One region of the Bradyrhizobium sp. DN3 genome, then DNA from elsewhere that is predicted to be linked to it. Evidence: predicted binding sites of a transcription regulator. Region 1 holds the regulator's gene; each other region holds the start of a gene.
The links. Region 1 encodes PhoB, which activates phosphate uptake and scavenging genes when phosphate is short. Its sites were predicted from a motif close to TGTCATNNANCTGTCAT; they were not measured.
Positions count from the first base shown of each region.

Region 2: the regulator PhoB is predicted to act here: its motif matches at 1,288-1,304, upstream of ugpB (sn-glycerol-3-phosphate ABC transporter substrate-binding protein UgpB).
Region 3: the regulator PhoB is predicted to act here: its motif matches at 995-1,011, upstream of phnC (phosphonate ABC transporter ATP-binding protein).
Region 4: the regulator PhoB is predicted to act here: its motif matches at 990-1,006, upstream of AAE027_RS15455 (RNA degradosome polyphosphate kinase).

Region 1 is NZ_JAULLN010000060.1:4,191-6,387, reverse strand. It holds gene pstB (phosphate ABC transporter ATP-binding protein PstB) at 1-54, shown strand, start outside; gene phoU (phosphate signaling complex protein PhoU) at 66-782, shown strand; gene phoB (phosphate regulon transcriptional regulator PhoB) at 798-1,505, shown strand; gene AAE027_RS38910 (GcrA family cell cycle regulator) at 1,749-2,197, opposite strand, start outside.
Region 2 is NZ_JAULLN010000027.1:108,444-110,640, forward strand. It holds gene AAE027_RS31745 (CaiB/BaiF CoA transferase family protein) at 1-971, shown strand, start outside; gene ugpB (sn-glycerol-3-phosphate ABC transporter substrate-binding protein UgpB) at 1,359-2,197, shown strand, end outside.
Region 3 is NZ_JAULLN010000026.1:4,054-6,250, forward strand. It holds gene AAE027_RS30655 (alpha-D-ribose 1-methylphosphonate 5-triphosphate diphosphatase) at 1-279, opposite strand, end outside; gene AAE027_RS30660 (transferase hexapeptide repeat family protein) at 276-947, opposite strand; gene phnC (phosphonate ABC transporter ATP-binding protein) at 1,122-1,931, shown strand; gene phnD (phosphonate ABC transporter substrate-binding protein) at 1,992-2,197, shown strand, end outside.
Region 4 is NZ_JAULLN010000009.1:82,317-84,513, forward strand. It holds gene AAE027_RS15455 (RNA degradosome polyphosphate kinase) at 1-916, opposite strand, end outside; gene AAE027_RS15460 (P-loop NTPase family protein) at 1,058-1,735, opposite strand; gene AAE027_RS15465 (CDP-alcohol phosphatidyltransferase family protein) at 1,829-2,197, opposite strand, start outside.

The DNA.
Region 1 (2,197 bases):
ACGTCGCCGAGCGACCGGCGTACGCAGGATTACATTACCGGCCGGTTCGGCTGAGGAGACGGGACATGGGTACTGAACATACCGCAAAGGCCTTTGACACCGACCTCCAGGAGCTCACCCGCCTGGTCGCCGAGATGGGCGGCATCGCCGAGCGCATGATCGTCGATTCCGTCGACGCTCTGATCCGCCGCGACGTCGCGCTCGGTCAGCGCGTCGTCACCACCGACGCCGAGCTCGATGCGCTGCAGAAGCGCATCGAGGAGCGCGCCGTGCTCACCATCGCCCGCCGCCAGCCGATGGCGGTGGATCTGCGCGAGATCGTCGGCGCCATGCGCGTCGCCACCGATCTCGAGCGCATCGGCGACCTCGCCAAGAACATGGGCAAGCGCGTTGCGGCGCTGGAGACGGACTTCCATCCGCTAAAACTGTTTCGCGGCCTGGAGCACATGACCGACCTCGTGCAGCAGCAGGTCAAGTCGGTGCTGGACGCCTATGCCGCGCATGATCTGCCGGCGGCAATGGCGGTGTGGAAGGGCGATGAGGAAGTCGACGCCATCTGCACCTCGCTGTTCCGCGAACTCCTCACCTACATGATGGAGGATCCGCGCAACATCTCGTTCTGCATCCATCTGATGTTCTGCGCCAAGAACATCGAGCGGATCGGCGACCACGCCACCAACATCGCCGAGACCGTGTTCTACATGATCGAGGGTCAGGCGATCACCGACAAGCGGCCGAAGGGCGATATGACGACCTTCGCCACGACGGTACCGAATACCTGAGGGAGCGACGACAACATGGGCGCACGCATTATGGTGGTTGAGGACGAGGAAGCTCTCACCGAGCTTCTCCGTTACAACCTCGAAGGCGACGGCTATGACGTGGAGACGGTGATGCGCGGCGACGACGCCGACACCCGCCTCAAGGAACACATCCCGGATCTGATCGTGCTCGACTGGATGCTGCCGGGACTGTCGGGCATCGAGCTGTGCCGGCGGCTGCGCACCCGTCCCGAGACCAAGCAGCTCCCGATCATCATGCTCACCGCGCGCGGCGAGGAGAGCGAGCGGGTGCGGGGTCTTGCGACCGGCGCCGACGACTACATCGTCAAGCCGTTCTCGGTGCCGGAGCTGCTCGCGCGCGTGAAGGGCCTTCTGCGGCGCGCAAGTCCGGAGCGGCTCGCCACCGTGCTCGCCTATGGCGACATCGAGCTCGATCGCGACAAGCGCCGGGTGGCGCGCTCGGGCCGGCCGATCGATCTCGGCCCGACCGAATATCGCCTGCTGGAGTTCTTCCTGGAGCATCCCGGCCGCGTGTTCTCGCGCGAGCAGCTGCTCGACAGCGTCTGGGGCCGCGACATCTATATCGACGAGCGCACCGTGGACGTCCATATCGGCCGCCTGCGCAAGCTGCTCAATCTCGGCCGCGAGCAGGACCCGATCCGCACCGTCCGCGGCGCCGGCTATGCGCTGGATGATCGGTTTGCGAAAGCGGAGCAGACGTAAGGCGTTTGGTGGGGATGAGTTAGCGAGCTGTCGCCCCAATTTCCGTGTCGTCCCGGCGAAGGCCGGGACCCATACCGCGTGATCTATCGATTGGGCGCGGTCTTGATTGCACGGTGCAGCCGCATCATTGAGAGTCTTCGCCAAATGGCATTCGGTGGCTATGGGTCCCGGCCTTCGCCGGGACGACACCGATCATGTAGAGCCGCGATCGCACGACGGCTCATTTCTGGCCTCAGAACGAACTCACCGCGTGCTCGGCTTGGCCGGCGCCCGCCGGCGATCCGCGGCCGGCTGATAGGCGACGCGCGAGTGCTGGGCACAGTAGGGCAGGCCGGACAGCGCCCTGCCGCCGCAGAAGAAGAAATCCGGGCTCGAGGGATCGCCGACCGGCCAGTGGCAGGTTGCCTCGTTCAATTCCAGCAGCGACAGCCGCTGGCTCATCGGCACCACGTTGTCGTAGGTGACCGGTTCGACCTCCACCTCGACCTCGAAGGCCTGCGCCAGCGCGGTGTTGCCGCGCGAGATCGGCCGGGTCACCCGCATCATGTGCTGTGCTGGGCGCGCCTTGCGCGGCCGCGGCGCGGCCGAAGATGGGCTCTTGGCGCGGCCCGACAGGCCGAGCCTGTGCACTTTGCCGATCACGGCATTGCGGGTCACATTGCCGAGCTCGGCCGCGATCTGGCTGGCCGAAA
Region 2 (2,197 bases), on a different contig from region 1:
CCTCCGAGGGCGGCCGCGCCGTGCTGCTGAAGATGCTGGAGACGGCCGACGTCCTGATCGAGAATTTCAAGCCGGGCACCCTTGAGAAATGGGGCATCGGCAACGAAGTGCTGCGCGCAAAATTCCCGCGCCTCGTGCATTGCCGGATCTGCGGCTTCGGCGCCGACGGCCCGCGCGGCGGCAATCCCGGCTATGACGCCATCATCCAGGCCATGACCGGCATGATTGCGGCGACCGGCTCGCCCGAGAGCGGGCCGATGCGGATCGGCGTGCCACTGGTCGACATCACCACCGGTCTCTATGCGGCGATCGGCATCCTGATGGCGCTGTCGGAGCGGCAACGTTCGGGCCAGGGCCAGTTCCTGGAGACGACGCTGTACGAGACCGGTCTTGCCATCATGCATCCGCACACCGCGAACTATTTCATGCACGGCAAGCCGCCCTCGCTCACCGGCAACGAGCATCCCAACCTCGTGCCTTACGCGATCTTCCCGACGAAAACCGACAACATCTTCATCGGGGTCGGCAATGACGGCACCTTCCGCAAGCTCGCCAAGGAGATCGGCAAGCCCGAGCTCGGCACCGATCCGCGCTTTGCCCGCAACAAGGACCGCATCGCCAACCGCGAGGCGCTGCGCGCCGAGCTTGCGGCCGTGTTCAGCCAGCACGAGGCCGAGCCGCTGTGCAATCGCCTGCTCGCGGCCGGCCTGCCCGCAGGGCCCGTGCAGAAGATCGACCAGGCGCTGACCAACCCGCACACGATCGCGCGCGGCGATATCATCGAGAAGGACTGGTACAAGGGCGTGGCCTCGCCGATCCGGCTCGACCGCAGCAAGCCCAGCCTGCGCCGCCTGCCGCCGAAATTCAGCCAGCACTCCGCGGAGGTGCTGGGCGAGTTCGGCTACTCCAAGGCGGAGATCGAGGCGATGGTCGAAAAAGGCGTGGTCTGCGGCCCCGAGCGCAAGCGCTGAGATAAGACGAAGGTCGAGCGGCGACGCCGGTCCGCTCCCTCCCCCGCTTGCGGGGGAGGGCTGGGGAGAGGGTGTCTCCAAAACGGGACAATCCCCAAGCGGAGAGAGCCCTCACCCGCGCCTTCGGCGCGACCTCTCCCGCAAGCGGGAGAGGTTTTCGAGTTTGCGGCCGCACGCATTGCCCACGAGCTACCAGCTCTGCTGATCGATCCGCTCGCCGCCAACCAAATGCTGCGGCGCGGTCGCACGCACGTCTTCGCCTATTTTCCGGCTTCCCTTTTCCAGCGCTTGCCGCTTTCGTTTCGGCCGCTTACACAGTCATGTGAACGTCATATGGCGCTGCTAGCGCAAGCGCTTCTTTATTGACGGGCAAGGGAGGTTTTCTTGATGGCTCTTCGACATTTTGGTGCGGCTGCGGCTGTTGCAATCACGGTTGGCTTGTCGGCCTCGCCGGCCCTGGCCGTGACTGAAATCCAGTGGTGGCACGCGATGACCGGCGCGAACAATGACGTCATCGTCAAGCTCGCGAACGACTTCAACGCATCGCAGAGCGACTACAAGGTGATCCCGACCTACAAAGGCAATTACGCCGACACGATGAATGCCGGCATCGCCGCCTTCCGCGCCGGCAACGCCCCGCACATCATGCAGGTGTTCGAGGTCGGCACCGCGACCATGATGGCCGCGACCGGCGCCGTGAAGCCGGTGTACAAGCTGATGGCCGAGACCGGCGAGAAGTTCGATCCGAAGGCCTATCTGCCCGCGATCACCGGCTACTACTCGACCTCGAAGGGCGAGATGCTGTCCTTCCCCTTCAACTCGTCGTCGACGGTGATGTGGGTGAACCTCGACGAGCTGAAGAAAGCCAATGTCGAGATCCCGAAGACCTGGCCTCAGGTGTTCGACGCCGCCAAGAAGCTGCACGACAACGGCCATCCGACCTGCGGCTTCTCCAACTCCTGGGTCACCTGGGTCAATCTCGAGCAGCTCTCCGCCTGGCACAACGTGCCGCTGTCGACCAAGGCCAACGGCCTCGACGGCTTCGACACCGTGCTCGAATTCAACAGCCCGGTCCAGGTCAAGCACCTCGAGAAGCTGGTCGAGCTCCAGAAGGACAAGACCTACGACTATGCCGGCCGCACCAACACCGGTGAAGGCCGCTTCACGTCAGGTGAATGCCCGCTCTATCTGACCTCCTCGGCGTTCTTCGGCAACGTCAAGGCGCA
Region 3 (2,197 bases), on a different contig from region 1:
GGTAATGCCGTTGCTGATCGCTTGGCGGTCGCTGTCGGCGAGCGCGACGTCGATCGGAAAATCGACGCCGGCGCGCGGCATCATCTGGCGCTCGAAGGCATCGCCATGCAGATCGACGATGCCGGGCAACACCAGCAGGTTGCGGGCGTCGATGGCGAGCCGCGCGCGGCCGCGAGAGGCATCGACCTGCGCGATATCAGATCCGGACACGAGCAGTGAGGTTTCGACGAGCTCGGCGCCGATCAGGGCCCGGCCGCCTTCAAGGAAAATGTCTGTCACGCGACCGCGCTTCGTTTGCTGGCAGGAGAACCGGTGAAAGAGCTCGCCCGTGCTTCGTATGTCGCGAGGAAATCTTCAATCCCGAGCTTGCGGAAATCGGGCAGCGCTTCACGCAATTTGTCGTGATCCCAGTCCCACCAGGCAAGCTTGGCGAGCCGTCCGGCGATCTCCTCCGAGAACCGCCGCCGCACGATGCGCGCCGGATTGCCGGCGACGATGGTGTAGGCCGGCACGTCCTTGGTGACGATCGCGCCGGCCGCGATCACCGCGCCGGTGCCGATGTTGCGGCCCGGCAGCACGATCGCGCCATGGCCGATCCAGACGTCGTGACCGATATGGACGTGATGCTGGCGCCGCCAGTCGAAGAACTCGACATCGTCGCTCTCGCCTTCGAAGTAGGCGCTCGAACGATAGGTGAAGTGTGCCTGGGTCGCGCGGTGCATCGGGTGATTGCCGGGATTGATCCGCGTCATCGCCGCGATCGAGCAGAATTTTCCGATGGTCGTGTAGGTGATCTGGGCATCATTCACGACATAGGAGTAATCGCCCATCGTCACTTCATGCAGGATCGTGCGCGCGCCGACCTCGGTGTAGGCGCCGAGCCTGGCCTCGTGCAGCTTGGCCGAGGGATCGATGGTCGGCTGAATCGAAAGAGCTTTGGCGGCCATGTCGTATCCGAAGCGCGAGGGCGGGGCGTTCCTCTTCGAGCGGCTTGATGACAATGTCATGACGCGGCGATGACAGGGGATGACGTGTGTTGGATCGCCGCACCGCAACGCGGATGTCACACAAGTGTTAAGCGCCGGCGTTAGCGGTGGGCTCCAGTTAATCTGGAGCGTTGCATGCTGGTGGTGGAAGGTCTGACGTGTCGCTTCGGCGCAAAAGCCGCGGTGGACGACGCTTCGTTTCAAGTCTCCCCCGGCGGCTTCGTCGGCGTGATCGGACGGTCCGGCGCCGGCAAGTCGACCCTGCTGCGGACCATCAACCGCCTGGTGACGCCGACCGAGGGGCGCATCCTGTTCGACGGCATCGACGTCACCGCGCTGCGCGGCAAGGAGTTGCGCCAGTGGCGGGCGCGCTCGGCGATGATCTTCCAGCAGTTCAACCTAGTCGGCCGGCTCGATGTCCTCACCAACGTCCTGATGGGCCGCCTCGCAACGATGCCGACCTGGCGCTCGCTGTCGCAGCTCTGGCCCGAGCAGGACAAGGCTCTGGCGATGTCCGCACTGGAGCAGTTCGACATCGCCGCGCTCGCCGCCCAGCGCGCCGACCAACTCTCCGGCGGCCAGCAGCAGCGCGTCGCGATCGCCCGCGCCCTGGTGCAGCAGCCCGATATCATCCTCGCCGACGAGCCGATCGCCTCGCTCGATCCGCGCAACACCAAGATCGTGATGGATGCGCTGCTGCGCATCAACAAGCATTTCGGCATCACGGTGCTTTGCAATCTGCATTCGCTCGATCTGGCGCGCAGCTATTGCGACCGCCTGATCGGCATGGCCGCGGGCCGCGTGGTGTTCGACGGCGCGCCGTCCGCGCTGACCGATCGTGTGGCGCGCGAGCTCTACGATCTCGAAGCCGCCGACGTCATGGGCGGCATGCCTGTCCCGGCGCCCGAGGGCGTTCCGGCGCTCGGGACGGCCGCGGCGGCCTGAGCCTCGCCTGTTTAGTTCAAGTCTTTGCGTCAACCGACCCCAACCGATGAAGAGGGTATCATGATCACTCGCAGATTGATCCTCGCCGGCGCCGCCGCGCTTGCGTTCACGACCTCCGCCTCCGCGGACGACTGGAAAGCCAAATATCCCGAATTGACCTTCGCCGTCGTGCCGGCGGAGAACGCCTCCGGCGTCACCGAGCGCTGGGCACCGTTCATGAGCTATCTCTCCAAGGAATTGGGCGTGAAGGTCACGCTGCGCATCGC
Region 4 (2,197 bases), on a different contig from region 1:
ACACCTCGTCGTCGGCGGCCGACAGCGCGTGCTGGACGAAGCTCCGCAATTCCTCGGGCATCTTGGCGTCGATCTCGAGCCGGATCACCGAGCCGCGGCGGCGACGCTTCAGCGCGGTCTCGAACAGGCGGACCAGGTCTTCCGCCTCTTCCTCGATTTCGAGCTCGGAGTCGCGGATGATTCGGAAGGCGCCCTGGCCGCGCAGATTGTATCCGGGGAAGAGGCGGTTGATGAACAGGGCGGTCGCCTGTTCCAGCGAAATCAGCCGGACGGCCCTGCCTTCGGCTGGTAGGCGGATGAAGCGGTCGATCTTGCCGGGCATGCGGATCAGCGCGTTCATCTGCTTGCCGTCGGCGGCGCGCGTGAGCTGAAGCGCGATGGTGAAGCCGAGGCTCGGGATGAACGGGAAAGGGTGGGCCGGATCGATTGCGAGCGGCGTCAGCAGCGGGAACACGTTGTTGAGGAAGTAGTCCTCGATCCAGCTCCGCTCCGCCTTGGTGACGTCCTTGCCCTCAACCAGCACGATGCCGACATCGGCGAGCGTGCCGCGCAGGTCGCGCCAGATCGCCTGCTGGTCGGAGGCAAGCTCGGACACGGTGCGGTTGATCAGCGCGAGCTGCTCCGACGGCGTGAGGCCATCGGGGGCGCGCTCGGCAATGCCCTCGCGCACCTGGGCCTTGATGCCGGCGACGCGGACCATGAAGAACTCGTCGAGGTTATTCGCTGAAATCGACAGGAATCGCACCCGCTCCAGCATGGGGTGACTGGGATTGACCGATTCCTCCAGGACGCGGCGGTTGAAATGCAGCCAGGACAGCTCGCGGTTGATGAATCGCTCGGGGCTGGAAGCGATCGCCGGCAGGCCCTCGGTTTCCGGGGGTTTTTCTTTGATTTCAACGGCTTGCGCAGAGTCCATGAGAAGTCGATCCATCCAGTTCACCCCAATTTGCGACTTACGCGCAAAACCGGCGGGAGCATGTGTTAGAGCGATGACGTTTCGATGACATTGATGTTCCGCCGCTCCGCCGCGTCAAGCGGCCTCGGAGGCGGGGGCCGGTCAGGCGTCCCGAAGCAGCTCGGCGGCCAGCGCCCGGGTGACGGGGCGCCCAAGTCGCAGGGCCTCGCTGTCGAGCAATTCCACAGCCCGCCGGGCGGCGGCCGAGGACCGCTCCAGGCGGGTGGCGAGGTAGCTGACCACGCTCTCATCCACCGTGAGTTGACGGTCGGCGCAGAATTTGACGATCAGGCCACGGAAAAGCTGGTCGTCGGGCGGCAGCAGCGCGACCGCCGGCACGGCGCGCAGGCGCGAGCGCAGGTCGCGAAGCTCGATCTCGAGCGATGCCGGGACCTCGCGCCCGGTGAAGAGGACGTAGGCGCCATCCTCACGGGCGAGGTTCATCAGGTGGAAGAGGGCGCGCTCGTCAAATTCTTTCGCCTTGAGATCCTCGACCACTAGCGCCCCGGTGGCGAGCGCGCCCGGGACCGCTGCGGCGGTCAGGGCATTGGCTGTGGTCGAGCGGGCGCCAGCCTCCTCAGCCCAGATCGCGGCGAGATGGCTCTTGCCGCTGCCTTCGGGGCCGGCCAGCCACATGATCCGGTTCGGCCATTCCGGCCAGGCGTCGATCAGGCCGAGGCCGGCCGCGTTGGCCGGGCCCTCGAGGAAATTGTCCCGGCTGAGACTTTCCGCATGCGGAAGCGAAAACGCCAATTGTCGGGGATGAACGCGGCCTGCCACGCTTGCCTTGCTCCATGCCGGCGCGCCGGCCTCGTTGGAAAAGATTCGACTTGATCGAGCGGGAGTTGGCCTTTTACGGGGCCGCATCCCAACTCATTTGGCCTCGATCGTGCTCATGTGCCGCAGCCACTCGACGAGATAGAGCGACACCGAGGAGAGCGTGAAAACCGTGACGAGGCCCATCAGGATCATATCATAGGGTTGCGGCTTGAAGCCGAAGGCAAGTGCGGCCAGCACCAAGGCCGCGAACGCCACTTGGGCCACAGTGTTGAGCTTGGACACCTTCGAGGGCTTCATCTCGACCGGCCGGTCGAACAGCCAGGATACGATCACGGCGGCGACGATCATGATGTCGCGCGAGACCACGAGGATGACAATCCAGCGCGGAATCGCCCCCCAGATGCCGAGCGCCATGTAGATCGAGACCAGCAGCGCCTTGTCGGCAAGCGGATCGAGCAGGGC